DNA from 3 places in the Salipaludibacillus agaradhaerens genome. Region 3 is predicted to be linked to each of the others. Evidence: riboswitches for the same ligand, from Rfam matches in the RefSeq annotation. Region 3 holds a riboswitch; each other region holds the start of a gene.
What was found. Region 3 has a riboswitch for thiamine pyrophosphate ahead of thiW (energy coupling factor transporter S component ThiW). Riboswitches for the same ligand answer to the same signal wherever they lie in the genome.
Positions count from the first base shown of each region.

Region 1: it holds a riboswitch for thiamine pyrophosphate, as region 3 does, so the genes downstream of both, BK581_RS05250 (thiazole synthase) here and thiW (energy coupling factor transporter S component ThiW) in region 3, are expected to answer to the same signal.
Region 2: it holds a riboswitch for thiamine pyrophosphate, as region 3 does, so the genes downstream of both, thiD (bifunctional hydroxymethylpyrimidine kinase/phosphomethylpyrimidine kinase) here and thiW (energy coupling factor transporter S component ThiW) in region 3, are expected to answer to the same signal.

Region 1 covers NZ_KV917378.1:1,090,113-1,100,858, reverse strand. The annotation lists gene mltG (endolytic transglycosylase MltG) at 1-247, shown strand, start outside; gene BK581_RS05310 (O-methyltransferase) at 360-1,046, shown strand; gene BK581_RS05305 (peptidase U32 family protein) at 1,033-1,962, shown strand; gene BK581_RS05300 (peptidase U32 family protein) at 2,015-3,298, shown strand; gene udk (uridine kinase) at 3,295-3,930, shown strand; gene greA (transcription elongation factor GreA) at 4,548-5,018, shown strand; gene BK581_RS05285 (YrrS family protein) at 5,333-5,983, shown strand; gene BK581_RS05280 (DUF2536 family protein) at 6,023-6,232, opposite strand; gene mtnN (5'-methylthioadenosine/S-adenosylhomocysteine nucleosidase) at 6,438-7,142, shown strand; gene BK581_RS05270 (YrhC family protein) at 7,248-7,481, shown strand; gene BK581_RS05265 (NUDIX hydrolase) at 7,624-8,253, opposite strand; gene BK581_RS05255 (HPr family phosphocarrier protein) at 8,704-8,946, shown strand; TPP riboswitch at 8,981-9,086, shown strand; gene BK581_RS05250 (thiazole synthase) at 9,171-9,944, shown strand; gene thiH (2-iminoacetate synthase ThiH) at 10,193-10,746, shown strand, end outside.
Region 2 covers NZ_KV917378.1:1,476,636-1,487,381, forward strand. The annotation lists gene BK581_RS07175 (hypothetical protein) at 76-540, opposite strand; gene BK581_RS07180 (helix-turn-helix transcriptional regulator) at 537-746, opposite strand; gene bcmE (thiamine pyridinylase) at 935-2,206, opposite strand; gene BK581_RS07190 (class I SAM-dependent methyltransferase) at 2,236-3,003, opposite strand; gene BK581_RS07195 (thymidylate synthase) at 3,016-3,993, opposite strand; gene BK581_RS07200 (TIR domain-containing protein) at 3,974-4,447, opposite strand; gene thiD (bifunctional hydroxymethylpyrimidine kinase/phosphomethylpyrimidine kinase) at 4,531-5,352, opposite strand; TPP riboswitch at 5,443-5,541, opposite strand; gene BK581_RS07210 (NUDIX domain-containing protein) at 5,984-6,424, shown strand; gene BK581_RS07215 (GNAT family N-acetyltransferase) at 6,778-7,239, shown strand; gene BK581_RS07220 (hypothetical protein) at 7,348-7,551, opposite strand; gene BK581_RS07225 (hypothetical protein) at 7,833-9,338, opposite strand; gene BK581_RS07230 (ABC transporter ATP-binding protein) at 9,822-10,746, shown strand, end outside.
Region 3 covers NZ_KV917378.1:2,248,252-2,258,997, forward strand. The annotation lists gene BK581_RS10500 (GyrI-like domain-containing protein) at 382-861, opposite strand; TPP riboswitch at 1,158-1,270, shown strand; gene thiW (energy coupling factor transporter S component ThiW) at 1,376-1,870, shown strand; gene BK581_RS10510 (WD40/YVTN/BNR-like repeat-containing protein) at 2,199-3,104, shown strand; gene BK581_RS10515 (flavodoxin) at 3,128-3,574, shown strand; gene BK581_RS10520 (GNAT family N-acetyltransferase) at 3,738-4,244, opposite strand; gene BK581_RS10525 (heavy metal translocating P-type ATPase) at 4,558-7,020, shown strand; gene BK581_RS10530 (DUF2188 domain-containing protein) at 7,102-7,563, shown strand; gene BK581_RS10535 (1,4-dihydroxy-6-naphthoate synthase) at 7,816-8,649, opposite strand; gene BK581_RS10540 (futalosine hydrolase) at 8,650-9,312, opposite strand; gene pgsB (poly-gamma-glutamate synthase PgsB) at 9,702-10,746, shown strand, end outside.

The DNA of each region.
Region 1 (10,746 bases), 1.2 Mb from region 3:
TGCCCATGGGGAACATTTGTCACGTACACTGTATGAGCATCTTGATATTGAATCACCTTACAACACGTATAATGTTACAGGGCTTATGCCTGGACCGATCAATAATCCTGGGGAAGCATCAATCTCAGCAGCGTTATCACCTGAGTCACATAACTACTTATATTTTTATCACTCCCCTGAAGGAGACATTTATTTTAATGAAAACCTGTCAGAACATGAAGCTATTGTAAGTCAGTATAGAGATTAGTAAGTTAAACAAGGAGAAGCTTGTAATAGCATTCTCCTTGTTTTTATGATAAAATATATCGGTCAAAGATTGAAATTTATCCTAAAAAGCACCTAAGGGAGGCGCTTTTTTTATGAAAAAAAATGACAAGGTAGTTGATTATCACACATCACTCATTCGTAAAAGAGCAGATGACATTATGGCGTTAGAACAGATAGCCCAAAAAGACAATATTCCAATAATGGAGATCGATGGTATTGAGACAATGCTACAATTTCTAAGAATTCATCAATCACAAAGAATTTTAGAAATTGGTACAGCCATTGGCTATTCCGGAATTAGAATGTTACAAACTCTTTCTAAGGCCGAACTTTATACAATTGAGCGCGATGAAATGAGAGTGGCAGATGCTGTTGAAAATGCCAATAAATGCGGTGTGGGCAGTCGCTTTCACATCATACCTGGTGATGCTCTTAATGTATATGAAACAGTTCAAACTTATGCACCATTCGATGTCTTATTTATAGATGCGGCTAAAGGACAATATTCCTCGTTTTTTTCTCTTTATGAGCCAATGCTAAAAAAAGACGGGCTTATTTTTTCTGATAATGTGCTGTTTAAAGGGATGGTAGCTGGTGAGGTGGAGACGACAACTAGAGCTGTAACTTCCATGGTAAAAAAGATTCGTTCCTTCAATAAGAAGTTAATGAATCATCCACGGTTTACGTCCGTTCTTTTGCCTGTAGGAGACGGCTTGATGGTTACGATTAAGAATGAAGAAATGAAGAGAGAGGACTGTGAGCAGTATGAAGACACCTGAGCTATTAGTGACACCTCCAGCTGTTGAAGACATTACTTCTCTCATAGATGCTGGGGCTACAGCTATCATGATCGGAGAAGAGACATTTGGCTTACGGTTAGCGGGTGAGTTTAAACGGCATGACATAGAAGAAGCAGTAAGGATTGCCCACAATAGAGGGGTAAAAGTATATGTAGCCATGAATGCTTTATTTCATAATGAAATATTACCGCTGTTGCCTGACTATATAAAGTTCCTGGATAAAGTAGGAGTCGATGCTATCGTTTTTGGTGATCCAGCAGTCCTTATGAATGTGAGGAAATACGCACCCTCAATGAAGCTGCATTGGAACACAGAAACGACTGCAACAAATTGGTATACGGCAAATTACTGGGGAAGAAAAGGTGCCTCAAGGGCAGTTCTTGCTAGAGAATTGAACATGGATGCTATTATTGAAATTAAAGAGGCGGCCGAGGTGGAAATTGAGGTGCAAGTTCACGGTATGACCTGTATGTTTCAATCAAAACGTATGCTTGTAGGTAATTATATGTCTTTCCAGGGGAAAGATTTAAAAGTAGAGGGCCGGAGTAAAGATCGAAGTTTAATTTTACACGATCCAGAAAGAGATGCCACGTACCCAATATGGGAAGATAAAAATGGCACACACATTATGAGTCCTAAGGATATGTGTATTATTGATGAACTGGAAGACTTGCTTGAAGCAAACATTGATTCACTTAAAATAGACGGCATTTTAAAGAACACCTCTTATTTATGTTCTGTGACAGCCTTGTATCGAAAGGCAATCGACTTATATATGAATGATCCTGCTTCATATGATGAAGCGAAAGATAGTCTACTCAATGAAATAAAAGCTGTTCAGCCGTCTAATAGGGATCTAGACACAGGCTTTTTCTTTAAAGAAACAGTCTATTAAAGCTGGCTGCGTCATGACAAAAAGTAACGATTCATTAAGGAGTGATTCACCCATGAATCAGCAAATGGTGGAAAAAGAAACTACAAGCAAGCGGGTCATTAAAAAAAAGCCTGAGCTTTTAGCGCCGGCAGGAAATTTAGAAAAATTGAAAATTGCTGTACATTATGGTGCAGATGCTGTTTTTATCGGTGGAAGAGAGTTTGGCTTACGTTCGAATGCAGACAACTTTTCAATTGAAGAAATGGCAGAAGGTGTCCGTTTTGCTAATCAATATGGAGCCCACATTTATGTGACAACAAATATTTTTGCTCATAATGAAAACATGGCAGGTCTTCAAGAATATTTGAAAGACTTAGAGCGAGTTGGGGTAAAAGGTATTATCGTAGCTGACCCATTAATTATTGAAACGTGTAAACAAACAGCGCCTAAATTAGAAATTCATTTGTCTACACAGCAATCCCTTTCAAACTGGCAGGCTGTTCAATTTTGGAAAGAAGAAGGACTCGAACGTGTCGTATTGGCTCGTGAAGTAGGATTGCAAGAAATGCTAGAAATGAAAAAAAACGTGGATATAGAAATTGAAACATTTATTCATGGGGCCATGTGTATTTCGTATTCGGGCCGATGTGTATTAAGTAACCACATGACAGCGAGAGACTCTAACCGAGGTGGCTGCTGTCAATCGTGTCGTTGGGATTATTTTCTGTATGAAGAGGGCGAAAATGCTACAAAAGAAGGAGAAGGTAAACCGTTGTTTGCAGACGAGGACGCACCTTTTGCCATGTCTCCAAAAGATTTGAACTTAATTGAAGCAATTCCAAAACTCGTTGACGCAGGTATAGATAGTTTAAAAGTAGAAGGTAGAATGAAATCCATTCATTATGTAGCTACGGTTGTGAGTGTTTATAGGAAAGTTATTGATGCTTACTGCGCTGATCCTGATAACTTTACAATCGATCCCAGATGGTTAACGGAGCTTGATAAATGTGCGAATAGACCGACAGCACCTGCCTTTTTTGAAAATACGCCTGGTCATGAAGAACAAATGTTTCGTACACACAGTCAAAAAACCATCTTTGATTTTGCTGGAGTCGTATTAGATTACAACGAGAAGACACAAATGGTGACACTTCAACAGAGAAATCATTTTCGACCAGGAGATATGATAGAGTTTTTTGGTCCGGACATCGATGACTTTTCTCAGAAAGTAGGCACTATTTGGGATGAAGAAGGTCATGAAATAGATGCAGCTCGTCACCCGCTGCAAATTGTGTCCTTTAAAGTTGAAAAGCCTGTAAAACCATATAATATGATGCGAAAGGAACAATTAACATGAGTGAAAAACCTGTCATCATTGGCGTAGCGGGCGGTTCAGGATCTGGGAAAACGACTGTTGCCAATGAAATTTACTGTCAATTTCCCGAGCAGTCTATTTTAATGCTCGAGCAAGATGCTTATTATAAAGATCAAAGTCATCTCCCGATGGAAGAGAGACTAAAGACAAATTATGATCACCCACTGGCTTTTGATAATCAATTACTATTAGACCATTTACAACAATTATTGCAACGACAAACAGTAGCAAAACCGGTGTATGATTATGCGAATCATACTCGCTCTAATGATGTGGTCATGGTTGAGCCACGTGATGTTATTATTTTAGAAGGGATCTTAATTTTGGAAGATGAGGCCTTACGTGATATGATGGACATTAAGTTGTTCGTAGACGCTGATTCGGACCTTCGTATAATCCGTAGGCTCATGAGGGATATTCAAGAGCGTGGGAGAACAATTGATTCTGTTATTGATCAATATACATCGGTAGTAAGGCCTATGCATCTCCAATTTATAGAACCTACTAAGCGGTACGCAGATATCATCGTCCCTGAAGGTGGACACAACCGTGTAGCTATCGACTTAATGGTAACAAAAATTAAAACAGTTCTTGAAGAGAAGACCATGATTTAATACGTATGATTTTTAAATGATACTTGGCGTAAACGATATTTTTATGTATACTGTCTAACTATATACAATTTAATTAATGCCTTTCAGCTTTTTTTGTCTGTGATAAAAAAGCTTGGCGGGAAGACAGTTTTTGTATATAATAGCAAGCAGGAACATTACCAAGTTAAAGAAGCGGTTTGAATTGGATATAAATAGTTACAGCGCCCTGATCTGTTTAGAGGATGTTTTCTGAACAGAGTGGGCGCTTACGGTTTATGTCATTAGCATATCAGTTCAGTAGTATAAAATAAAAGACCTCAGTGAGCGAGACGAATCACTTAGATTCATCCTTTTCTTTTCACTTAAGAGAAGTGAGTGCTGTTGCTATACCATGAGCAGCCTTCATTCAAAGAAGGGAAATTAGACGTTGAAGCCTTTTCTTCAGCTACACGTGACCTCCTGAGAGCTTATTTAAGTACATTTGGTCTCCTTATGCGATGAACATAATCGAACAAGGCTTTATTCAATCACCTTTTTATATGGTTAACCAATCCGTTTCTAAATCAAGAAGTACTTTTATGAACTAAGTAAACATGAAAGCGTTCTTTTAAGGCATTATTTTCTAAGGAGTGGGAACAATGGCAGAAGAGAAGCATTATATGACATTAGAAGGTAAAGAAAAACTAGAAAAAGAATTAGAATTTCTGAAAACGGAACGACGAAAAGAAGTCGTTGAACGTATAAAAGTAGCAAGAAGTTTTGGTGATCTATCGGAAAACTCAGAGTATGACTCAGCGAAAGAAGAGCAAGCCTTTGTAGAAGGACGAATTCAACAAATTGAAACGATGATTCGTAATGCAGAAATAATTGAAGAAGATAAAGATAGCTCAGTTGTATCACTAGGTAAAAAAGTTACATTTAAAGAACTACCTGACGGTGAAGAAGAGCAATATGTTATCGTTGGTCGGGCTGAGGCTGATCCATTAGAAGGTAAAATTTCAAATGAATCACCAATGGCCCAAAGCCTCATTGGAAAAGGGACAGGAGATCAAGTGATTGTCTCAACACCTGGTGGAGATATGAAAGTTGAAATCACAGAAGTACAATAAAAAGAACGGTCACCCAGTCGATGATTTACCGGGTGACCGTTCTTTTTTAGGCATGTTTTACTATAATTGTCATACATTATTATAAAAATGGCTAGAGAAGCAGTGAAAAGGCTTGTTCTTACATTTATCCACACTCATTATACAACTTAGTGTGATAATAATTTACAGCATTTTTCAAATAAATGATTGAGAGTGCGTTAAAACCCAAATAAAACCTCAAATACGGTCAAATATTCCTGTATGAACTCGAAATTATTTATAAAATAGCATATAATAATAGTAGAATGGGTACGAAAAAGGAGGAAGCTCATCTAATGAGTTATAATGATTATACGCCTATGCGCTCAGATAATAGAAAGAAAAGGAAACTAAACGTTATTTTGAATGTGTCCATAGGCCTTGTTGCCTTGTTAATTATTGTCGTCGGAGGGACTTTGTTTTTCAGCGGTGGCTCGGAAGAAGCGGTGCCGGCTGATACAGAACAACAAAATGATGACAATATGAATGTGGATGGAAATGATACAGAAAACGACGGTGGAGATATATCTATTAATACTAACGACAGTAATGAGGTAGAGGAACCAAACGAAGACAATTCAGATGCTGAAGATAACAGTAATAATGACTTTGATAATGACAATGAGGCTAATGACAATAGTGAGGATGGCGAATGGGGACCAATTGGAACGGTTCAGGAAGAGCCTTTCACAGCTGTTTATGAAAAAAGCCATGTGAACTGGGATGAAATGACGCGTGCTTTACAATATGCCACAGGGCTAAGTGAAAATGACATGACGGTGTGGTATATTGGGAATGGTGGAGATCACCAAACAGCTGTTGGGACTGTCAGTACGTCAGAGAATAGGCATAGTCCGTATGAAGTGACGCTCTCGTGGGTTGAAAATGAAGGTTGGATGCCTGTCTCTGTTGAAAAGAAAAATTCAAATCCATACATTAATAATTAAGAAAAGATCAAGGAGGTGTCTCCTTGATCTTTTCTTTACCTATTTTGAAGGCTGTTTAAAATGGATAACAGCTGTGTAAAATTTTTTTCCTGTGGGTGTAAAAGTCACGTTATGTGAAACGTGATGTACTTCAAGCATGAGAGCCTGATTCTCTTCAATTTTTTTAGTAATATACTTTTCTAACTCAATAAGCGAACCAGATTCAAAAAATTCCACTTTATCTTTTAGACTATCGGGTTGAAAAATCATGTTTATTCTCCATTCTGAAACTAATATATGTTTGATTATATAGTAGCAAATATGAACGATTTTAAAAAGAGAAGCTATATCGGTATTTTCCAATGTATAAAAAACTTTAAGTGAGAAAAATAAGGTGTGACGTAAAATGACTTGTTCAGTTGTAGAGCATCATATATGATATAAAGGGATGATAGTGAAAAGAAAGGATGTTAAAATGCGGATTGGAATTATAGGTGCCATGGAAGAAGAAGTAGAATTGTTAAAATCGAAAATGACAATAGTTGATGAAGCGGTTATTGCCGGTTGTGAGTTCTTTTTAGGCCGGCTAAATAACGTTGAAATTGTGTTGTCAAAATCTGGTATAGGTAAGGTGAACGCAGCAATAAGTACAACGTTAATGAATCAACTCTATTTTCCAGATATGATTATTAATACAGGGTCAGCTGGAGGTTTCCATCAAGGGATGGCTGTAGGTGATATCGTTATTTCGACTCAGGTTCGTTACAATGATGTAGATGCAACCGTCTTTGGTTATGAATTTGGACAAGTTCCGCGTATGCCCGCCTTTTATGAACCAGATGAAAAACTTATTGCTGTAGCAGAAGAGTGTGCTTCAGAAATAGGTGTACAATCAGCGAAAGGTCTTATATTATCAGGCGATTCTTTTATGAGTGATCATGATAGAGTAGAGGATATTCGTCAACGTTTTAACAATCCTTATTGCTCTGAAATGGAAGCTGGAGCAATTGCTCAAGTGTGTCACCAATTTCAAACCCCTTTTGTTATTATTAGATCTTTATCTGATATTGCAGGAAAAGATGCAAAAGTATCGTACGATCAGTTTCTCGTTAAAGCGTCAGTCCATTCAGCCAAAATGGTTATGCTAATGCTGGAAGAATTACGGTGTTCCCAGAAGTAAAGGCGTAAAATAATAGAGGGAAAAATTACAAGAGTAAGCGACTGTTTTGTCATGTTATACTTAATCTAGTTTAAAACAATCTTGAAGTTGATTGAGGTGAATAGCATGACAGACAGTCAAATAAAGCAATTGAAAGATAAAGTTGACGATTACCGTCGCTTTGCTTTTATATTAATTGCCCTTTCTGGTTTTTTGATGATCGGTACTGTTTTGCCCAAACAAGCAGTAATGTCACAAGGTTGGCTGTTAGCAGCTGTAGGTGGATTGTTAGTCTTATCGGTTTCCCTACATGGTGTAGCAGTTAAAACGCAACAGTTGCTCTTGAAGGAAGAGGACTAGCTTAATAAATAGATAGATCCTACCACGAGTTTATCCTTCATAAAGGATAGACTCGTTTTCATAGTTTTTAATCCATTGTACGAAATGCTTTTTTGAGTCAGTAAATAATTTAGTTGATTGCTACCGTTTAGGATATAGTTAGTTACGTATTAGCTTCTTTTATCTCGTCAAGTACATGTGTTAAAATTCTCGCAGTCAACCCCCAAATGATATGGCCATTATAGTTATAAAAGTGTTCTGTAACGTAACCTGTGCGCCATTTGTAATTTTCTCCTTCTGGAATAAGATGATAAGGAAAGCTGTTATCAGGCTTTAAACTTAATCTTATATAATGTTCTTCTCGTGGTAATACTAGTAATTCACTTACAGGTGCTATAATAATATCTTCCACCTCTTTTTTACTCACTTGGAAGGTTGCTTCTGAAGAGATAATACCTGAAAAAGGATAAACGATTAATTTAAAAGGTGTGACGATATAGTCAAGTTCCCCCATTATACTCACATTATTTTCTTCTATTCCTAATTCTTCGGTTAACTCTCTCACAGCGGTTTCCTTGAGAGAGGTATCACCCTCTTCTACTTTTCCCCCAGGAAAACAAATTTCCCCTGGCTGAGAAACATGTTGTGATCGAATTTGAAATACAAGATGTAGTTCATTGTCCCGTTCGATAAATGGTACTGTAATAGCAGCTGAAACAAAATTATTCATGTCTAATAACTTTGCTTTCTTTTGTCTAAAATGTTCTCTTAATGATTGAGGCATGAGTTCCATGTTGATAAGTCATCCTTTCATTCAATTTATCAGAGATAATCGTCCGTAAAACCCCCGCTTCAAAAATGAGAGGGGAGATAAATATATTTAGCGGTAGCTAACGGCCGCTAGAGTCCTGATTGACTCAACTACAAATTGGTGGGGAAAGAACCAATACACCCACTGATTAAAGGTTCGTTTTATGATAGGAGAGGAAAACTGCGTTATTATCGCTTATCAAGGAAAGTGTAAGAAATCTCATGAATGAAGGAGCGATGTTTATATTTGTCAGTCACTGGGTGGGAATAAAAGTTATAACAGAAAAATTCCTCATACATATGGACTTATTAATGTCATCATATCAAACTTTAGCTGAGAAAGGGTTAAATATTAGATACAATTGGAAAATTCCACTTGGCATCTGGGCAAATTTTGGATATAATGTGAGCAGAACAGAACGGAGGTGTAAGGATGAAGTTAACAGTTAAAAAGCCTATTTTTGCTGAGTCTGCAAGCTTTTTTGTCAACCAAGCCAGTCAAGTCTCCGGAAAGGTTATTATAAAAAAAGATCACTGGGTGATTGATGCAAAAAGTCTTTTAGGTGTTTTGGCATTGTCTCTCCAGCCGGGACAAGAAATTGATTTAGAGATGGACGAGTCAGAAAGTAGTCAATTTCTAAAAAGAATCACTGAAGAAGATCTTTTTGAACAGTAGAACTTATTTTTTTTTCCATACTTAAATGAATAGATTTACTAGCTAGGGGTGCCGTTCTACAGGACGGCTGAGAGGAATTTTTCCAACTCTTTGAACCTGAAATGGGTAATACCAGCGGAGGGAAGCTTAATAGACGTTAGTTTAAGAGTTTAATGTTTATTTAAGCGCACCTTTTTGCAAGGGCGCTTTTTTTAATGCAGTAAATTAAGGATGGTGATATAACGATGACGAATGAAGACACGCTAATTATTGGTGGAAAAAAACTTAAGAATCGTTTGTTTCTAGGCACGGGCAAGTATGGGGATCATCGTGTTATGGAGGAAGCGATTAAGCATGCAGCTACTCAAGTTGTAACTGTAGCAATGAGACGGGTGAATTTTGAAAACGAGGAAGAGGATATCGTTAGATTAATACCAGATAATATCATACTGATGCCTAATACGTCAGGTGCTCGAACTGCGGAAGAAGCAATAAGAATCGCAAGGCTTGCGAGAGCTTCTGGCTTAGGAAATTGGGTGAAGATTGAGGTCATTTCAGATCAGAAATATTTATTACCTGATAACCAGGAGACGTTAAAGGCGACAGATACTTTAGTAAAGGAGGGATTTGTGGTCCTACCCTATATGAGTCCTGATTTGATGGCAGGTAAGAGAATGATAGAAGCGGGAGCCGAAGTTGTTATGCCCTTAGGATCACCAATAGGGTCCAATAGAGGACTCCGTATGAAAGAGATGATCCAAATGATGATTGATGAATTGTCAGTACCAATTATTGTGGATGCAGGTATTGGAAAGCCATCAGAAGCTGCAGAGGCGATGGAAATGGGAGCTGATGCTGTTCTTGTTAATACGGCAATTGCTACAGCAGGTGATCCAGTTCAGATGGCGCGAGCATTTGATTTAGCAGTTAAAGCAGGGAGGATAAGCTATTTATCAGGTTTTGGCTCTACCTCTTTAAAAGCTCAAGCTTCGTCACCATTAACAGGGTTTTTAGATTAAAAAATTATCGCTCCCTGTAAAAATGAAGAGGCAAATATGAGATTAAGCTATATGAACGGCAGAATTGAAATCTTAACGTGAACAAGCCTAACGTGCTATATCGTCTCTGCACACACTCTAAAAAGGCATCCAGTAAAAGATGATGCCCCGAAGGATCAGCTGACTGTCTGAAGAGCTAATGGCGAAAAACATTTAGTGGTATGTATTGTGAAAATGGCTCTTAAAAAACAGGAGAGAGGAGACATATTGTGAGTTTTTATGACAAACTACAACACTTAAAAGGGTTGCCTATCGCTGATCATCTCGCATCAATATCTCCCAGTGAGATTGAGACGATTTTAACTAAATCAAGAATAGATGAACATGATTTTTTAAAACTTCTGTCTCCTGCGGCAGAAGCGTACTTAGAAGTTATGGCTCAGAAAGCACATCAGTTAACTGTTCAGCATTTTGGTAAAACGATGTTGCTTTTTCAACCATTATATTTGTCTGACTACTGTGTGAATATTTGTAAATATTGTAGTTTTAGTGTAGATAATTCTTTTCCTCGAAGACGTCTGACGATGGATGAAGTAAGAAAAGAAGCAGAGATCATTTCCGATAGAGGAATTCAACACATTATTTTATTATCTGGAGAGTCTAGAAATCATTCTTCAGTGGCGTATTTAATAGAAAGCATGTCAATTTTAAAAGACTATTTTGCGTCTATCTCAATTGAAATTCAACCGATGGACACGTTAGATTATCAGAAATTAGTGAAAGCAGGGATAGATGGTGTTACCGTTTATCAAGAAGTTTATGA
Region 2 (10,746 bases), 770 kb from region 3:
ACCTGATTAATAATTCTCATGTAGACTACGCGTTGAGTTGAAGAGAAGATCCTAACCCTTAAAACAGAATTAAGATTAATAATGTCGATACCATGAGATGATGTAAGTTAATAACTGGGTTAAAGGCAATAAGAGAAAAATTATAATCGGATAAAATGGGATTGTCTCTGATACAATTGGATAAAAAAGCAACAGAGCACAAATGATCGGCGTGGCCCACATTAAACTAATATAAGATGCCCGACAAGCTCGATTCGTTAATTCAGTCTCCCGTTCATCTTTTTCGTTAAATTCCTCAGGCAGTAACAAGGCTTTCGACCATTCCTCTTTCTTACGCTTTCGAAGACGGACAAAAGTCGTCACACCACCTAAACAAACAAAGGCAAGCAACGGATTAAGATTTATCTCAAACATCGTCGTATCTCCAGCACTAGGATTGAACTGCGATATATCCACCATTGCTAAATAGAATTCACTCATGACCCACCCAAATAATACTACTAACGTCATAGTGATGGCTATATGGCGAAAGATACTCATGTTTCATCCTCCTCCTTTATAAAAAAAATATCTTCAATAGCTAAGTCAAAGGCTTTAGCTATATTCATAGCTAGCATTAACGATGGGATATAACTCCCTTTTTCTAATGCTACAATTGTTTGTCTCGTCACATTGACTCTTTCGGCTAAAGCACTTTGCGTCATCCCATGTTTTGCACGTAATTCTTTCACGTTATTTATTAACACATGAATCCTTCCTCCTCCAAAATGTAAAGTCTACTTTACAGATATATTGTAAAACAAACTATACATTTTGTAAAGTTAACTTTACACAACTAAAAAAGATGCCATTATCTCTAATTGATAAAAGCATCTCAAAATGTTAGATTTCAGATGATATTAGCCTTATGATCCTGTCATGTTTTACGATCTAGTTATTTAATTGCAGGACGATAATCTAGTGTTTTTTTACTGGCTTTTGTGGCTAACTTCTCCGCAATAATAGGTTTCGCTTCATCCAGCCATGGTCGAGCATCTGGTCCCATCTTAAATAGTTTATTGTTTTCATGGGTTGCTATACCTTTTAACTCTCCATAAATCGGATAGTCCCCTGCTAACTTATCATAGACGCTCTCTCTCGCTGGTAGCAGGTATTGGGGATAGGGATTATTCTCGTCTGGTGCCACAGCATCAACTAATGTGTCTGATGCGGCAATAACATTAGCTAGCTCAATAGCTACTTCCTGTTTATCTTCATCAGTGATTGCTGAATTTATGCCGACCACATCACCATAAAATACTGGGATATCTGTCGTATTTGATAAAGATATTGTTTTGAAATTAACGTCATTAGCAAAATCACCCATGGATGACATAGCTTCTGTGTAACCAATATAAGCTTTGCCATAGCCTTCTTCAAACCATTTAGCTCGGATATAGGGATCATTATTGTCTGGCCAATAATTTGACTGTTGCGCTCCTGCCATTCGTTGTAACATGACAAGACTCTTCAACGCACTTCTGTTTAAGTGAGTTAATTCTGGTAAAACGTCATAGTCCGTATAGACGCCTGTTGTATCAAGGAGCGCATCAAGATACATAAGAACTTTCGTTGTACTACCTGACATGTCTATTAACAGACCTTCACCATGCTCTGGAATAATGCCACTAGATTGTCTAGGCCCAACCTTCTGATATAACTCAGGAACTGATGACACTTCTGACAGGGATGAATCATCTGCTCTTGTGTATAACAAGTTCGTGCACACGATCTGTGGAATTGCATAAACATGATCATTAACTGTGACGCCATCTAATGCGAATGATAAAATATCTGAACTTTCATCAATCTCATCATGTGTAAGTGGCATCAAATAGTCTTCCTCAATAAAATGAGAAAGGTATATCGCATCAAAAACAAACACATCTAAATCCTCATATGGATCCGAAGAATATCCATCCCAATCTACAAAATTCAATGCCACATCTGGTTGAACGGTAGCCCATTCTTCGGCAACCGCCTTTTCGAACCTTTCCAAATCTGGCACATAAGGATATAAAGCTACAGTCAATGAATCTAACTCTTCCGTTTCTGTAAGTTGGCCATCTCCGTAAACGTGACTCGAATAGCTAAAAATACTTGTGAAAACGAGTATACTCATGATGGAAGCTATTTTTCCCTTTATAGATAAAAGCCTGTTCATCATATATCCTCCTTTAAATTTACATCTATTAGCTACATGTCCGTTTTCTTCGCTTTAAAAATAATAAAGGGGGCTTGATCTTTTTCATCTCCCCATTCTGTGACATTGTATTTCTGTTTAGCCTGTTCCACTTTCCTAGCTGTGAGCGTCTCAATCGTCGGTTCACATGTACCAATTTCGCTAAATCTCGCCTCCTCTAAAACTGACATGTAAAACTCTCGTGTCCAATAATAGTCATCTAGAACTAAGTCAGGCCTATTTAAAATATGCAAAAATTGTTGTTTCTTATCACCGTTTTTATAGGTCTTGCCTTTTACACCATTTCTAAATGTTGAGAATTCATAGCCGATCGCATTTGGGTTAGAATCTAAAATCAGTAATTTTCCAGAAGGTTTTAAAACTCTGTAAATTTCTTTAATGACGTTTCCTATCCGCTCTTCACTCGATATATTTATAAACACAAAGCAAATGATCACAATATCCATTGAGTTATCCTGTAAAAAACTTAAATTATCATTGGCTATAAGCCGGTAATCAATATTTTCTTTATGGCGATAATTTTTTGCAATGTCTACCATACCTTTAGACTCATCTACAGCTACGATTTGGTAATTTTCGTTAAGTCCAGCTAATCGTTCAGCTACTTTCCCTGGCCCACATCCATAATCAAGTATATGATGGGCTTGGCTGCTTTCTTTTATTTCGTCGAATAATACTTGAAACCCTAATATATCTTCAAGCATGTCATTATAGTCATTAAATTTTTCCGTGACATCTGATGATTTCCATGACGTCCCCATGATCTCATCCTCCTATAAAAGACTTGCCCATTTATTTTTAACAAAATATTGATAGATCGGTAACAGAGTATGGTACAACTGTGCGTCTATTTTTTTTGAATAATAGATGCTTTGATAGATAGCAAACAACGTGATGAGCTGTTTCCAATACTCGTCAATCTCTATAGCATCAATCTGTTCCTTTGATAATGCCAGTTCCCTGTTTCTTAATAATGCTTCATATTCAATAACTGTCCTCAAATCCTCCCAATTATTTTTGTGTGGCATAGACGGAAATGAATAATTCAACTGACAAGTATTCGTTTCATCTGATAACACACTCTCAACCTTTGGATTGTCGGGCTCATATATATGCATCGTCGCCACATTGTGATAGTATTTACCAGTGTTTAAACCTAATTGCGTCGCCATCATTTCTTGAATAAATGTAAACGAGAATATATCGCTTACAATACCTCGAAACGCATCATTCGCTCTCATAAAAGTACATAAATGCAAGTCATTCTCTCTTTGAAAAAATTGTAAGCCTATCGTACATGACACATCAATATTGCGTAAAAAAATATCTTCATTTGCATCAAATATTTGAATAAACCCACGTTTCGTATCTTTATCCTCTATTAATACGTTAATTAACCTTTCCCATTGATTGATCTTGTTCTCTCCAAATGAAAACAGTTTCGGACCGTAAGCAGTCCCAGTCAATATCTCACCATCAGCAGAATACTTTGCGATATTGCTAGCGTAATAACTAATAAAATCCAACTTATTGCTTCCTGATAAATACCAAAGAGCCTCAGCAAAATTGAAGATTATATTTTCTTGGCGAGATGGTTTATAACATACTCGTTCAATGGGATTCTTAATTTCAAATGAACAATTTAATCGTTCTTTACTTTTAAATCCTCTCGGATTATTCTCATACTCAGGAGAATAATAGACTTGATCCATGGTGTGAAGGTAAGCCTCTTCAAAGTGACTGAACTTCATTATTTTCTATCTCCTTTATAAGCGCATCTAATCTGTCCATATAAGAATCTTCTTCACTATAGACGATATAATTAACGTCTGAGACAGTGTGCAATCCCCTTACTAAGTATGCGTAATTCTCCAGATCTTCAAACAATAACAGGATCATTTTTTTATTAAATGCCGATGCCCATCCGATCTCAATATGGGTCCCTGGAGAGGCTGGAAGTCCTGGAAAAGCGATAAAAATGTCACAACTTTCTATTTCATCATAGTCGATTTTTGTACACTGTTCTGGCGTCATAAACTCCTTTCCCCATAATTCTCGTTTATGGGCATTATGAACCTCATATCCTAAATCCTCCAAATAATTTATTAAATCTATAAGTCGCTTTTTCATGTTAGTTTCAAGTATGGATGTCTCTTTATCTACTAAGCTTTTAAACGGAGCTGCTAAAAATATTTTTTTTCCCATATAACATGTCTCCTTACTACTGAATTTTTGATTCATAAGCTACTAGAAGCCATTCAAAGGGTTAAGTTGATGATTAGTTCGCATTATTTTAAGCTTTCATTTTTAGTCGCTTTAAGGCCATTTTTATATAAATCGTAAAAATGATGTGTTGGACCATTTCCTTTTCCAATAGCAAGTGAGTTGGCAATAGCTGTCGTCACATACTCTTTTGCTAGTTCTACCGCCTGATTTACTGGCATTCCCAGCGCCAGATTAGAGGCGATTGCAGAAGAAAAAGTGCAACCCGTTCCATGGGTGTTTTTCGTTTCAATTCTACGTGTTTTAAAGTGATAGCATGATTCGCCGTCAAACAACACATCCAAAGCATCTCCCATAGCATGACCACCTTTGACAAGAACATTTTTACACCCCATGTGGTGAATTTTTCTGGCAACAGTCTCCATATCAGCCGTATTCGTCACTTTTTCATTAGCTATTTTTTCTGCTTCAGGGATATTTGGCGTTAATATATCTGCATGGGGAATAACGACGTCAATCAACGTCTCTACCGCATTAGGATCCATTAATGGTGCGCCATTCTTTGCATACATAACAGGATCTATAACAACATTACGCGGTGAATATTCTATCAGTTTTTTGGCAACAGCTTTCATGCACTGCGGTGTCGATAACATCCCTATTTTGACAGCATCTGTCCCAATATCTTCAAAGACAGCATCAATTTGCTTCTCAATCATATCAGGCGTTACATCCTGTATATCAATGACCCGGCTCGTATTCTCAGCAACGACTGATACGATAGCACTCATCCCAAAAACTCCATGAGCTGAAAATGTTTTTAAATCTGCTTGAATTCCTGCGCCACCACTGCAATCGGAGCCAGCGATACTAAGCACTGTTTTCATATTAAAAGCCTCCTCAAATATTTTAAATAGATGCAAACAAATATTAAAAAACGCTTCCTAATAGTCATAGTAGAAAGCGCTGCAATACATACGGTTTATGTAATTGCTCCCTACGTCAGTATTAACTGTAATCAGGTTCAAAGGGTCAGGTTTTACCTTCTCAACTATATCGTTCCCCCGCAACATTAACTTTTTAATTATGTATAATAATCTGTCAATCTATATCTATTATCCTCCTATGCTCTCAGTAATGAACTTGACTCCATACTAATTTATCACCCATTTTTATACTAATTTTCTCTGTTTCTTACATTATACTACTTATACTAAAAAAAGTAAAAAATGTTTTCAAATCAATCATTTAAGTTTTTTTCCTTGAAATCCCTTTATTTTTTTCCTTTTAGAGTATAAAATAGTAAACAGTTAACAATGTCATAACTATTATTGAAGAACTGGAAAACTGTAGATAGGGTTCCGCTAGTAAATAGGTCTGTGACCGAGGTCTACATCTTTTACGTATGTAAAAGGCACCTATTGACATAAAAGGTCCGAGGGGAAAGGTTCAGTGTATTTAGTATGCGCTGTAAACCTTTCTTCTCGTTTTTTATATTTAAAAGGAGGCGTTAAGTTTATGCATCACATCGATGAATTAAGAGCTGGTGTTGCTGTTATTATTTTAAATGAAGAGAACCACGTCCTTTTGCAGAAGCGGGCTGACGTGGGGTTGTGGGGCATTCCATCTGGACATATAGAAATAGGAGAAACTGTGACAGAGGCCGCTGTCAGAGAAGTGAAAGAAGAAACTAACTTAGACGTAACAATTAAGAAGCTTATCGGTGTATATTCAGATCCGGCATCACAAGTTTTCAACTACCCTAACGGGAAATCTGTTCATTTTATTACAACTTGTTTTCTTGCAGAAATAATTGGGGGAGAACTACAATGCCATTCTGATGAATCACTTGCCGTACAATTCTATGATCCTAACAAGCTTCCACAAAACTTACTTACGATGCATCCCCGTTGGTTAAAGGATGCTCTTGCAAATTGTGATACAGCTTTTATCAGATAATAAACATCATCTATAACTGAATGAATCTCATCATTGAAAATAAAATAGAAAGTTCAAATAATGAATGTGACTTCACTTCAGACTGCGCTTCCTCCTCAGGAGGGCGCCGCCTTACGTTTCAGTGACTTTTTATCATCCGCATATAATGAAATCTATTTCATATTAGACGTGTTATACTTTAAAAACCTCATTATGAAATCGCTGTAAAAAATAACTGTCAGCATTACTACATTGTGGACTAAACCTTATATTAAGAAACTATGATTAAAAACAAGCAACTATTTACAAAAGAAGTTATATTCTTTTATTTCTACTCAATTATTAAAGAAACACACTATGGAGGAGGCTTTGCAATGACTAAAAGCATAACGTTTCGAACTGCCAAAGAACAGGATTTGCCTAGAATTGTGGCCATGCTTTCAGACGATGTATTAGGTAGGCAAAGAGAGCGAAACGAGCACCCCCTTCCCGAAAGTTACCTTAAAGCATTTCATGCTATTACAACCGATCCAAATAATGAATTAATTATAGCTTGTATAAAAAATGACATTATCGGGGTTATGCAAATCACATTTACCCCATATATAACGCATCAAGGGGGATGGAGAGCCACTATTGAAGGGGTTAGAACTGACGCATCAACTCGAAATAAAGGTGTAGGGACAGAACTTATTCACTGGGCTATAAAGCGCGCAGAAGAAAGGAAATGCCATTTAGTTCAATTGACAACGGATAAACAACGTCCCGATGCTCTGCGCTTTTATGAGAAGCTAGGTTTTAAAGCTACGCACGAAGGTTTAAAACTGAAGCTCTAATATGTAGTTGATTAAACATACTAACTTATAATGTCAACTCTACACCTAACAAACAAGAGGTATAATGGTTTACAATACCATACTCTCAGTTAATTCACATAAAAATCGTCAACGCATAAAAAAGAAATAAAGAATAGTAAATACGAGCGCTGGTACGAACGTGACCACATATATACTTGATAAGATAATCATACGATTTTTAGTATGTTTTCGATAGTTTTTGTCTTCTGGTTTCATGCCGATCATCAATGTTGCCACTAAAGCCCCTACACAAATAACAGCACTTATCAAAATGAGAGGAAAATGAGGCATTTCCCTACCTCCTTTTTTCATGTTATTAACTCTTTATACTTTAACATACTATCTCTTTTCTTTTCACCAACATGAGGTATCTAAAGACATTATCTTTTCAATGTCATCGGTATTCCAAAACAGCCCTGTTTCTATATTAAGCACGTACTTTATAGAAGTATTACTGTACGCGTATTTCACACGAAAAACGGTGTTCTCACATAAGTTTATACTTACGAAGAACACCGACATTCACAAAAGTACTGTCACTTTCTGCAACATATATTAATTTAATGAGACATTTATAAGAATAATATAGACAAAAGCATACCTGCTAATCCTAAAAGCGTTAAAATATACACAGGCAGTTTTGGCATGTTACCGTCATTCTCCATCGCTTTACCAAACATGTAAAAGACAAATGGATGAATCAAGAATGTCATGGAGAAGGTAAATGTAACTAAACCTGCTGCTTCTGAACCAAACATGCCTTCTTGAATAGCCGCAAACAAACCGAAGTGAGAAATAGCTGATGCTTTTGCCATCGCGCTAAATTCTAAGGACATAGAGCTAAAGCTTAATGCTATTAACCCACCGAATATAGCAATTAACTGCCAACCGAAACCAAATTGTAATAGTCCTTTTACCTCCTCACGGTCATTCATTCCATTACAGCGTTTTAAATTTTTAAGTCCAATCACTAGTAATATAGCTCCTACAATCATTAAAATAACAGACGGTACCATGAGAAGTGCACCACGATCTGAGCTCATCGCTAATATAGAAAACACAAATATGTGCATAGCAAAAGGGATATTTACGAGCATGGGTGCTCGATTTGCTGCTTTCTTGCCAAGATCCCCTGCCGTACATGCCCCAGTCAATCCTGTATGAGAGAGCGCGCCTGCCATTCCTGGAGCCAGATTCCTCACATTCGCAGTCCCTGCAACATACATAAGTAATGCAATACCACCAAACATCCAGAAAATTTGACCGAAGAAACCATACCCAAGAACAGCGTTAGCATTCTCCATCGCGAATGCTTCCATAATTCGCGAGCCACCAACCATAAAATTCCCGGCTAAGACGACAGGAATTCCTGCAAAAAGCAGCGCTTTAATGGTAGGTCCAAAACTGTAACTATAAAAAAGGGCACCAATAGCTGTGGCAATTAACATCGCAAAGAAAATTTGTGGTAAGGCGACTAGGTCTTGTATAGCTAATGATAAATAATATGTTATTAATGAAATACCTATAATGATCGCGATTTCTAGTGCGCCTTTTTTAATGTACATCCGCTTATCAGTATATATTGCCTTATTATCTATTAAAACGATGGCCCCAACTAAACCGAGATAAGCGAGAATCGCATAATAGTCTCCAAGCGGTGAAGAATTCAACCCTAAAATGAGGCGAGACACTGCTTCAATACCTAACAATAAGAAAAAAGAACGGATAATAAACACGAGTTGAGTCCGTGTTGTCCCTAAAACCACTTCCTCTTCAGAAGGAATAAGTAATTCCGCATTAGACAATTCTTTATTTCCAAATATTTTCCGTATTTCTTGTCCTCCAACAAAAAATGTCACAATTAATGCGATATTCGTTGTTTTCGATAAAAACTCAATAACAGGAAACTCTCCTAAGCCTGGTGTCGCAACACCACTTGATTCTAAAATAAACCCCATCGCTAAACCAAATATAACGATAAGCAAAATAGGTGAGTAACGTGTACCTGCTACTACTGTTCTCGAAATAAGTATCATAGGTACTAACATAAATAACGTCAGTAAAAAATGATTTAACATTTGCAAACTACTAATTTGTTCTTGTAAAATACCAACTTGTTCAATAATCCCTTCCACGACACTCTCTCCTCTTCCATACTTTGTATAAGTCTTCACAAAAACCATACTCCTATTTGATAAATATGTAAATCTCTCCTGTCACTTTGACACTCAAGCGTCATAAAGATAACGCTTACACACTATGTAATGACTTTTTCTTTTCAATAGCATTTACATTTCCGTTAAGTTAAACTATTGAAGGGTAGATCTTTTTATCATTGCTAAAAGTTTGGTTGCCTTGTCACCTTCGCTTCCAAGTACTTCAGGATAATAGCCAGTGTTCTATATTTTGATGATAAGAGCTTCTCCCCCTTCATGAAATGCGACTACTTCATTGCTTCGACTGTATACTGCCCTTTTAACATAAACTCTCACCTAAAAGTAAATGTCGCCTTATTTAAATCCATACTTAATAAATGCACTATTGTCTAAAGGAGATATCTTATGGAAAACCAAAATCGCTCTAATTTAAAGTCTTTTCTTTCACTTATTTTATCTACGAATATACCAAAACTTGCTCTTGCCATTGGACTTGTTGGAAGCCTCATCACAACTTTAGTCGGACTGACCATTCCTCTACTGACAAGAGAGATGGTAGATGGGTTTTCTATGGCATCATTAAATACAATGCTTATCGTCATTATTTTAGCTGTCTTTATTTTACAAGCAGTTCTTGATGGAATTTCTATGTACGCACTTGTTTATGTCGGCCAAAAAATTGTGGCTCGATTACGAGAAAGAATGTTGTCTAAACTCATCCGCTTACCAGTTAGTTATTTTGATAAACATACGAGCGGTGAAACTGTCAGTCGTGTCGTCAATGATACTGGTATTGTTAAAGATTTAATATCTCAGCATTTCCCTCAGTTTATTAGTGGGATTATTACCATTATCGGTGCAGTAACAATCCTGTTTATTATGGACTGGAAAATGACATTACTCATGTTGATTGCTGTACCCATTACTATTATGTTTATGGTCCCTCTCGGAAGTAAAATGGCTAAAATCTCCCGAGGGCTACAGGACAAAACAGCTACTTTTACTGGAAATGTACAGCAAACATTAAGTGAAATTCGCTTGATGAAGGCTTCGAACGCCGAAAAGATGGAGGAAAACAAAGGATTTACCGGGATTAATCAGCTTTTTTCTTATGGATTAAGAGAAGGACGTATTTTTGCCCTGATTGCGCCACTCATGTATCTCGTCGTCATGGTTATTATCGTCATCATTATTGGGTATGGGGGAATTCGAGTCGCGGATGGTACGATGACAACTGGTTCACTTGTTGCATTTTTACTGTACTTATTTCAAATTATCTTCCCCCTTACGTCTTTTACTATGTTTTTCACTCAGCTTCAAAAAGCAAGAG
Region 3 (10,746 bases):
TCGAAATTTCTGAAAATATGCAACTCTTTTTCAAAAAATAATGCATCAATGATTTCCCACACAATTCGACTCTTTCTTCCATCCCTTTTTAATTGCTTCCTATTCGAAACACGTACACGCCTTTTTTTCATAACCGTCTTTCATTAATTAAGAGACGGCTCAATAAAGAATTTTCAGCTGCATGATGCCATGAAGCCTTTCGCCTCATTGCCTCTTAACACGTTGCTGATCCTCCGAGGGGCCCATCTTTCACCACAGCCTTTTCTTAAATACAATCATGTGATAGATGATTTATTATGGTTCGCCTGTTCGTGTTAAATATTCACTCAAAAAAACTAGGAGATTGCTTTGACAACCTCCTAGTTTTACGAATGATAGGTCTTACCTGGCAACTGGGATATGAATCTCAAAGATCGGTTCATCAACTAATATTTTTTCGGCGTTATGAAGCTCAATCTTCAGGGGAATGTCATCAAAAGCGTCTATGTCTTCAGGCTTCAATGGCGTCAGACCTCTTTCTATTAACTCTTCTTTAATTTCCTTATACGTCTCACTAATATCTTTATCTTTTCGATGTTTATAAATAAGGTAATCACCTTCAGGAATAATCCGATATGTCATGCCACGGGGCACATCTGTGCCATTATCTACTTCCCAGCCACCGATGTACGTAAAACCATCTCTCCTGTCATGGGTAGACACTCCGATAAATTCATGGGGATTTACTTTTCCTTTGATGTCTTCTATTCGTTGTTTAGCTTCATTGATAACTGGGTGTATCTTTCCTTCAGCTGCTTCCTCAAATGTCCCTGCCCACTCTAACCCGATAATCAATCTCTCACGCATACCTCTTATTTTCATTTTCAATCCCTCCTACCAGTTTATAATAATTGTCGTTTATTCTTAATGTCTTATTCTTTGTTGTGATACCGCCCCTGTATAATGGGGGCTTGTCAGACTCTCTTTCCCGCTAGTTTTCTCTTCTACACTTTGTATTTTATCTTGTTTTCTCTCATAACACACGTACTTATTCTTAAATATGATGATTACTGCCTATGTATCAATCCCATTACTCAAGTATGATCTCAACAATATAGGGACTAAATTCTCTCTTTAATTGACTTTTAAGAGACGTTTGATACAATCTAAGAAACTAGATGAACTACTAGGGGTGTCCATAAATTTTGGACTGAGAGAAAGGTAAAAACCTTTTAACCCTCATGAACCTGATCTGGCTCATACCAGCGTAGGAAAGTAGTCACGTAACAGTAAACACGCATGTTTATGTGACCAGAGCCAGGTTCTTTCATCGTCATGAGAGGACTTGGTTTTTTTAGTCCTTTCATCAATTTAATTTTAGGGAGAGGCTCAACACATGACACGAACTTACAAATTAACATTAATGGCTATGTTGATCGCCATCGGACTAGTGGGAGCTATGTTTATATGGTTTCCTGCTGGTGTAGCGCGAGCATTTCCTGTCCAGCACGCTGTGAACGTCATCGCCGCTGTCCTTTTAGGACCTGGACCAGCCGTCTTGATTGCATTTGCTATTGGGCTATTACGAAACCTCTTAGGGATAGGGACATTGCTTGCTTTTCCGGGAGGAATGGTAGGGGCCTTATTAGCTGGCATCGCCTACCGGACTTTTAAGCATAAAGGTGCTGCTGCTCTAGGAGAAGTAATCGGAACAGCTTTCATTGGCTCACTTTTAGCTGTCCCTATCGCCCATATATTCTTAGGTCAAGCTGCCGGTGTATTCTTTTTCGTCCCTGGCTTCTTTGTATCCAGTATTTCTGGCGCTTTATTAGCATGGATTATCCTCTCACGTGTCCCCTCTCACAAATTACCTCACTCCTTTAAAAAATAACCTTATATTACTCTCATAAAGCTAAGCTTCAATCAGTGGGATTTTCCCTTCATCCCCCACTGATTGTTAGTTTAACTTTATGGACCTTTAGGGGCAGTTTATCCCCACCTTTTCTTAAGTTTTCAGGTGGGGGGTTTACTGCCCCTTTAGAGTGGGATAGAAAGTCCTGTAGGCAACAGGGCTTTTTATATGTATTTTCTTGCCAAGTACCGACAAATAAAAGGTGTCCCCATTACACATGAAAGACAATTACAAAAAAACATTGACAATGATAATCATTCTCAATAAAATCAATACTAGGCTAGTTATTTGAGATGAGGTGACCTTATTGCGTTTGTCTGACTGTTTTGAAGGGGCTACGGCGGTTGTTAGCGGGACAAACAGCGACTATTTCCTTGCTGTTTCCGATGGCATTTTACACATTACGAAAGAAGGCATTCATGAGAAAGCATGTGATGTAAAAGAGCGCATTTTAGATTTAACATCACGTGATCATATTATTGCCGGCTCTGGTGATGCTGGGAGATTTATTATTAGTTTAGACGCAGGACGTACATGGTCACATAAAAAACTTCCTACCTCGGCTTCTGCTTGGAGTATATGTATAAACTCAGCACACATGATCGTCACACACAGCAATTATCAACTTTATCTATCATTCGACTACGGTGACACATGGCAGACATATCAACCCTTCCAGCTCCTCGGCCAAGATCAACCAGCGATCCGCTCCATTTGCATTGATGGATCAACGCTTTACCTGGGCACAAAAATCCATTCCCGTTACGGGGGCGTATGGTCTGTTAATTTAACGAATCATCACGTAAAGCGACTCAAACATGATAGACGTATGATTGCCTCACTACTAAAGCGTGATAACACGCTCATATGTGCTGCTGGTACTTGCCGAAAAAATTTAGGAAGCGTTGATTTTGCCCAACTAGCATCACAAAACACCTCTAGCATAACTTGGAAAACGTGCCACGCTACAGTAAAAGAAGCATGTTATTTAGACCTTTCTGAACACAACGGGTACCTTTACACGACTACTTCCCACGATAAACAAGGCTTAAGCCACGTGGCGAGAGTCTATCTTTCTGAGCAGAAAATAGTACCATGTACACGGATTCACGGCCACGGTTGGCGTGTTACAAATCACGAGGATCGCTTTCTCGTAGCAGGGCTTTATGAATCATTATTTTCAACGTCTTACATGCCCCAGCATGTTCATTAAATTTCTAAAGGAGTTGTTTACTAATGTCCAAAGTATTACTCGTATTTGCAAGCATGACAGGGAACACGGAAGAAATGGCTGATATTATTGAGAAGGGCTTAAAAAATGCCGGTCTTGAGGTAGACAAACAAGATGTCATGGATACAGAAGCAAGCGAAATGGACGATTATTCTTATATCATACTAGGTGCTTTCACTTGGGGAGACGGTGAATTACCTGATGACTTCTTAGATTTCCATGAAGAAATGGAAGAGATGGACCTATCGGGAAAATCATTCGCTATTTTCGGATCTGGTGACACGGCTTATGAAGTTTACTGTGGCGCCGTCAATATATTAGAAGATACGGTTAAAGAATGCGGCGGTCAAATCGTAACGGACAGCTTAAAGGTTGAGCTATTCCCTGATGATGAAGATATTTGTCTTGATTTTGCAAATAAATTCGCTCAAGCAATTGAACAAAAAATTTAAGCTACTGCCTCAAACATAACGATAATGCGAGGATGTCTCTTTAAAGCTACATTTCTACTACTCGAAGGAGACATCCTCATGTTAATTTTTAATCAGTTAGTTATCCAAATTGGCATTCTCGCTTAAAGGCATACCAGAAACCCGAGGCGTCTTTAAGATGTCGCTAAATTTCTCGACAATATCGGTGAGACACAATGTTCTCCTCCACTGCCGACTGATATGTTTTTTGATCGTGCTGTTGGCGAAAGCCTTTCGCTTCATAAAAAGGAATCCCTTTATCGTTATTCTTCATAACAGAAACCCATTGCCATTTCGCACCTTGCTGTTTATGCCAATCTGTTAATCTTTCTAAAAGTTTCGTTCCGATTCCCTCATGTCGCCGGCTTGGATCGATATAAAGCACAAATACTTCTCCCGTCTCAGCACTTGTCATCCCACCACCAATTGCACCTACGACCGCTTCCCCTTCACATGCAATGATCCATCCTCCCCACTCATCACTCGTTTCATTAATTTCGTTAAGAACTCTCTTCTCATTATAAAATGTTTGAATCGTTCTTTCGATATAGTTATGATCACATAATTCCCTGTATGTGGTTCGATAAGCTTCCGAACAGACAGTAACTATTCCAGACACATGCTTCGGCTCTGCCAGTTGTATCGTCAACATTCCATCTCTCCTCCTTGATTTATCGTGAAAGATTCATAACTTGATCACTTATTTCTATTCTTTCTTTTAAATAATAGCATTTGAGTATCAAACATCTTCTAAAACAGTAGCATACTTTTGATTTTATCTCTGCTCACCGTTTTTATCCATTAACAACTCCCTCCCCATGTCAAATATTTTAAAATTTTAAAAACAATTTCTTTTATACCTTACACGGGTATGGTAAACTGACATTGTAAGTTCTTTTAATTTTCAATAACTATTGTTACTATATCAACACATACCCTATGATTTTTACAGGAGGCATCAGAAAATGACCGATAAAAAACAAGATTTTTTCGTACGAGGAATGACATGCGCCTCTTGTGTCGCTCGCGTGGAAAAAATCATCAATCGAAAAGAAGGCGTCTCCTCAGTCAGTGTCAACTTAGCTACTAACCAAGCTCAAGTGATATATGACCCAGAAATAGCGACTGAACAAGAGATTGTTAACGCTATTCATAAAGCTGGCTATGAAGCGGAACCTAAGGCTGATCCGACCGAAAAGAAATATAGTTATTCGGTGAAAGGGATGACGTGTGCCTCTTGTGTATCTCGCGTTGAGAAGGTTATTAACCGGTTAGATGGTGTTAAGGAGGCCAGTGTAAACCTTGCATCGAATCAAGCGCAAGTAACTACGTCAGACCCGTCTTTCAATCCACAGAAGGTTGCTGAAAAAGTAACGAGTATTGGCTATGAGTCAACTTTACTGGAAGAAGAAACACCGCAACTAGCTGACGACCCTCACGAACAGGAAGCGGCTAAATTAAAGCGAGATGTGGTCAGCGGGGCAATCGTCACCACCATCGTGCTTATTGGTAGCCTGCCACACATGATGCCCCACATAAGCGGTTGGGTGCCTGATTGGATGGCCAATCCTTATTTCTTATTGCTTCTTACAAGTTATGTCCAACTCGTCCCCGGGTGGCGTTTTTACAAAAATAGTTATAAAGTATTAAAAAATAAGTCGGCAGATATGAACGTGCTCGTGGCAATGGGGACAACCTCAGCGTGGGTATACAGCGGAGCTATGACCTTATTTCCTGAAACCTTAACAACGAGGGGATTTCCTTACCAACTTTATTACGATGTCACGACCGTCATTACCACATTAATACTTCTAGGCCGCTATTTTGAAGCTAAAGCAAAAGGAAAAACATCCACTGCTATAAAAAAATTAATGAATATGCAGGCTAAAACAGCTAGAGTTGTGACGAATGGCGAAGAAGTAGACATACCAGTGGAACAGGTACGAATTGACGACCTTATCGTTGTGAGACCTGGAGAACGTGTGCCAGTTGACGGGATCGTGATAAAGGGGTACTCCGCTGTGGATGAATCAATGTTAACCGGTGAATCTATTCCCGTTGAGAAATCAAAAGATGATGAAGTCATCGGTGCTACGATCAATACGTCTGGTAGCTTCACTTTTAAAGCAACAAAAATAGGAAAAGATACCGCCTTGGCCCAAATTATCCGACTTGTCAATGAAGCTCAAGGTTCCAAAGCCCCGATTCAACGAACGGTGGATATCATTTCAGCTTATTTCGTTCCAGCTGTGGTGATTATAGCTACGTTATCAGCTATCATTTGGTACATGATTGGACCTGAGCCTTCCGGTATTTTTGCCTTAACGACGTTTATCGCCGTTCTTATTATTGCCTGCCCTTGTGCGCTCGGATTAGCAACACCTACAGCGATTATGGTAGGCACAGAAAAAGGGGCTGAAAATGGGGTTCTTATTAAAGATGCTACAAGCTTGGAAAAAGCCTATAAAACAACGACGGTCGTCCTTGATAAAACAGGCACGATTACTGAAGGAAAACCGACCGTAACTGATATTCTCACGAGCCATTCATACAGTGAAGATCACTTATTAACGATTGCGGGCTCAGTTGAAACAGCCTCTGAACATCCGTTAGGGGAAGCAATTGTCCGTCATGCAAAAACGAAACAGTTACCATTAGCGGAACCTGAAAACGTAAATGCTATTACGGGATTAGGCATTGAAGCTTCGGTAGATGGACAACACATTTTGATCGGCAATGCTAAATTAATGCGCGATCACCAAGTGGATTTTACCGAGTTACTTCCTCGTGCCGAACACTTAGCTAATGAGGGAAAAACACCGATGTTCATCGCTATAGATGGCATGAGTGCTGGTATTATCAGTGTTGCCGACACAGTCAAAAAAGACTCTATTCAAGCGATTAAACACATGAAATCATTAGGTTTGGACGTGGTCATGATAACTGGCGATCATCATAAAACAGCACAAGCTATCGCCAACGAAACAGGTGTGGATCGGTTTATCGCTGAGGTTTTACCTGAGGATAAAGCGAAAGAAGTGGCGGCCCTTCAAGCTGAAGGGAATGTGGTAGCCATGGTTGGCGATGGGATCAATGATGCGCCAGCGCTCGCTCAAGCAGATGTAGGGATTGCCATCGGCACAGGAACGGATGTGGCGATGGAGACAGCTAATATGACACTTATGCGTGGAGATATTATGAGTGTGGTGACAGCACTACGCTTATCTCGTTCAACAATGCGGATGATTTGGCAAAATCTAGGTTGGGCATTCGGATATAATGTTATCCTTATTCCAGTTGCGGCAGGTGTGTTTTATCCGTTCTTTGGCTGGTTACTCAACCCAATGATTGCTGGGGCCGCCATGGCTTTCAGCTCCGTATCAGTCGTTTTAAACACTCTTAGACTCCGTTCTTTTAAATCTCTATAACGATTCACCTCCATCCACTGTTGTTTAGCTTCCCACCAAATGTGGTAAAGAAAGGACAACAACGTGATGGAGGTGTTTCATATGCCATGGGATACAAACGATTATCCTGACTCTTTAAAAAACCTAAAGACGCCTATTAAGAAAAAGGCGATAGACATTGCCAATGCTATGGTTGATGAAGGGTATGAAGAAGGCCGCGCCATTCCAATCGCAACAGAGCAAGCTAAAGAATGGTACAGTCACGCCAGTGAGAAAGAGATTAAAGAGATAACATATAAACGTGATAAAGATTTAAAAAAGCGCGATGGTGACAACCACTCATCTTCCCGACCCGAACTGATGGAAAAAGGCGAACACGTTTATCCGCATGAAAATGGCTGGGCGGTGCAAGCGGAAGAGGCCAAGCAGCCGTCTGAAGTCTTTGAGAATAAGCAAGAAGCCATTAAGCGAGCTAAAGAGATAGCTGAAAATAAACAAACACACCTCGTTATTCACAAATCTGACGGTGCCATTCAGGAACGACAATCATATGATATTCAGTAAGAAAGCCGACCTTCTAGTCATATAAAGCTAAGCTTCAATCGGTGGGAGTTTTCCTTTATCCCCCACCTAAATTAAGTTTTGAGGTGGGGTTTTACTGCCCCTTTAAGAGTGGGATAAAATTGATCAAAGTAGTAGTAGATTATAGGGGGATATTTTCTCCTAGAAAGCTTAATTAAAACAGCGTGTGGGAATCTCATCCACACGCTGTTTTATATATTCCCTGCCCGTCTCACATAACGGCAATCTTCAATTTCAATCCCTAAGCCTAGCTAAATCACATTGAGGTACAACCCCTTCAGCAGCAGCTCTACTTAACAGGGATTCAATAGCAGCATAACCATCCTCACCTAATTTTTCCGTAAACTCATTGACGTATAAATCAATATGCGATTTCGCCACATCCACTGACATTTCGTCTGCGTGACCCATAACATAGTCCATTGACGCTTCTGGATGTTTCCAAGCATACTCTACAGATCGGCGTATCCATTCGGTAATCTCTTCTTTTTTTCCTAATGACCTTTTAGCAATGATCGCCCCTAATGGAATCGGCAACCCCGTGTCTTCTTCCCACCAGTCACCTAAATCCACCATCATTGTTAAGTCGTACTGTTTGTATGTAAATCTAGCTTCATGTATGACGAGGCCCGCATCCACTTTACCAGTTTTAACAGCTGGCATTATTTCATTAAATGGCAGCACAACCACCTTACCTATTCCATGGGGAACATTTTGCGCTGCCCATAACGTGAACAACATAAAAGCAGTTGACTTATCACTAGGAACCGCCACTGTTTTTTCAGACAGATTAGCAGCGTTATCATTCCCCTTCGTCAACACTAACGGGCCACATCCCCGACCAAGTGCGCCTCCGCATGGAATCAACTGATAATCACTCAACACGTACGGTAATGCCGCATACGAAATCTTCATGATTTCAGGCCCCTTATGAGCCATTGCCCAATAATTCGTCTTATCAATATCAGCATACGTCACGTGAAGTTCAGGTGCACCGTTAATAAGTCCATTCACCCATGCATGAAACGTAAACGTATCGTTAGGGCACGGTGAAAAAGCGATGTTCATTTATAAAACCTCCTTTAAGTGCTTACTGACGTGTTCTAATGAACGAAGGGCCACATCAAGCCGCCAAGCTGATTTATCCCTCGGCCCTACTAAATTTGAAATCGTACGTATCTCTAAAAATGGCACACTAGCAATATGAGCAGCCATTGCCACTCCAAACCCTTCCATCGCTTCAGCCACAACTCCCGGCACTCGTTTTTCCAACTCATTCAATGTTTTAGCTGTCCCAGTAACAGTGGACAGTGTCGCCACGGGGCCACTATGGATAGAAAACGTGCATCGTGTGTTAAGCTCTTGAGTTAAACGCTCACCCATTGCCTTGTCACTTCTCAGTGCCGACTGGCCAAATCCTAATTCTTCAATCGGTTTAAAGCCATCATCGCTTTCCGCTCCCAAGTCTGCTGCCGTTATGTCGGTTGCAATGACAGCATCTCCAATGTTTGCCTTGTTAGGGAATCCACCGGCGACCCCCATATTAATCACTACGTCATACGAATGTTTCGCAAGGAGATTAGCTGTATTAACCGCAGCTGTTACAGCCCCAACTCCTACTGTTTGCACGTCTATATTTAAGGTGTTTTTGTTTTGAATCCCTGATAAAACAGCATTTTTTTCTGCATCTACCGAGGTGACTATTAACACATGCTTGGCCAATTGTTCCATATGATAACTCCTTTTACTGAGACTCTTTTTAGTTTATCAATAAGGCATGAAAGATGAAAGTTTTGGCTCTATTATGTTTCTGTACGGCCTTATTTGGAGTCATACCACTCTCCTGTCTCAGTTCCGTTATACATCTCTAATTGAGTAACTCGCATTCTTTTATATGGAGGTAAAAAATAGACAACACAGAAACTAGCCGTAAAAAACAGTTATCATTTTGTGATCTAAATGTAAGATTCTCATCTTTTTTTAACGGGTATAAGGATTAGTAGTTTTTTAAGCTACATCATTTATGAGGTTTAAAGTAAGCAAACGGCCTGTGCTCACACGTCCTTTTATAATAATCAGACCAACAGATCCACGCCGCTGACTAACTAGGAGGTACCACTATGAACGAATTCATCTATCTGTCTATTTTAGCAGGAATCGTCCTTTTCATAGGAATACGTGAACGGAGAAAATTAGACAAAAATATTAATACCATTCCCACCCGCATCCTCGTGAATGGCATTCGAGGAAAATCCACCGTCACGAGATTAATTACCGGTATTCTAAAAGAAGATGGGCAGCAAGTAGCCGGAAAAACGACCGGCACGTCTCCCCGGTTATTTTATTGGGACAGTGAAGATGAAGAACCTATTACCCGCAGTTTGCAAGGCCCAAACATTTCTGAGCAAAAAATGATGGTAGATAAGGTATCTAAACGAAAAGTAACGGCCTTTGTGTCGGAATGTATGGCAGTTAATCCCGACTACCAAGATGTTTTTCAAAAGCGATTTGTAAAAGCTAATATAACTATTATTACGAATGTTATGGCCGATCATCTAGATGCTATGGGACCGACTATCAATCAAATCGCTGAAGCATTTGCCCGCACGATCCCGAAAAATGGATACTTAGTCGTCCCTCCCACCACTTTTAACCGTTATTTTAAAAAGGTCGCTGAAAGTAGGGGAACTAAGATGGTCGTAGCGGATGTTGCTTCAGTAGAGGACGCGTACTTAACACAATTTCCTTTTATGATGTTCGCTGAAAATGCGGCAATCGGGCTAGCTGTCGCTGATATTCTCGGTGTAAAACGGGAGGTGGCGTTACGCGGGATGCTTCATGCACCTGTAGATCCTGGTGCAATGAAAGTCCATCAATTCGGCCATGAAGAAGCCCCAAGCTTTTTCTTCAATGGCTTCGCTGCTAACGATGCGACCTCAACACTTAATATATGGCATAAGATTTTGCAACAAGATTATCCACACAATCATAAAACTATTATTATGAACTGTCGGGATGATCGTATTGACAGAACAATTCAATTTACAGAAGATGTTCTCCCTCATTTAGAAGTAGATTCATTAATACTAACAGGGAAAAGTGTTGCCCCTATCGTTACCGCCTATGAAAATGGGACACTGCCTATTAAAAAAATTATTAATTTAG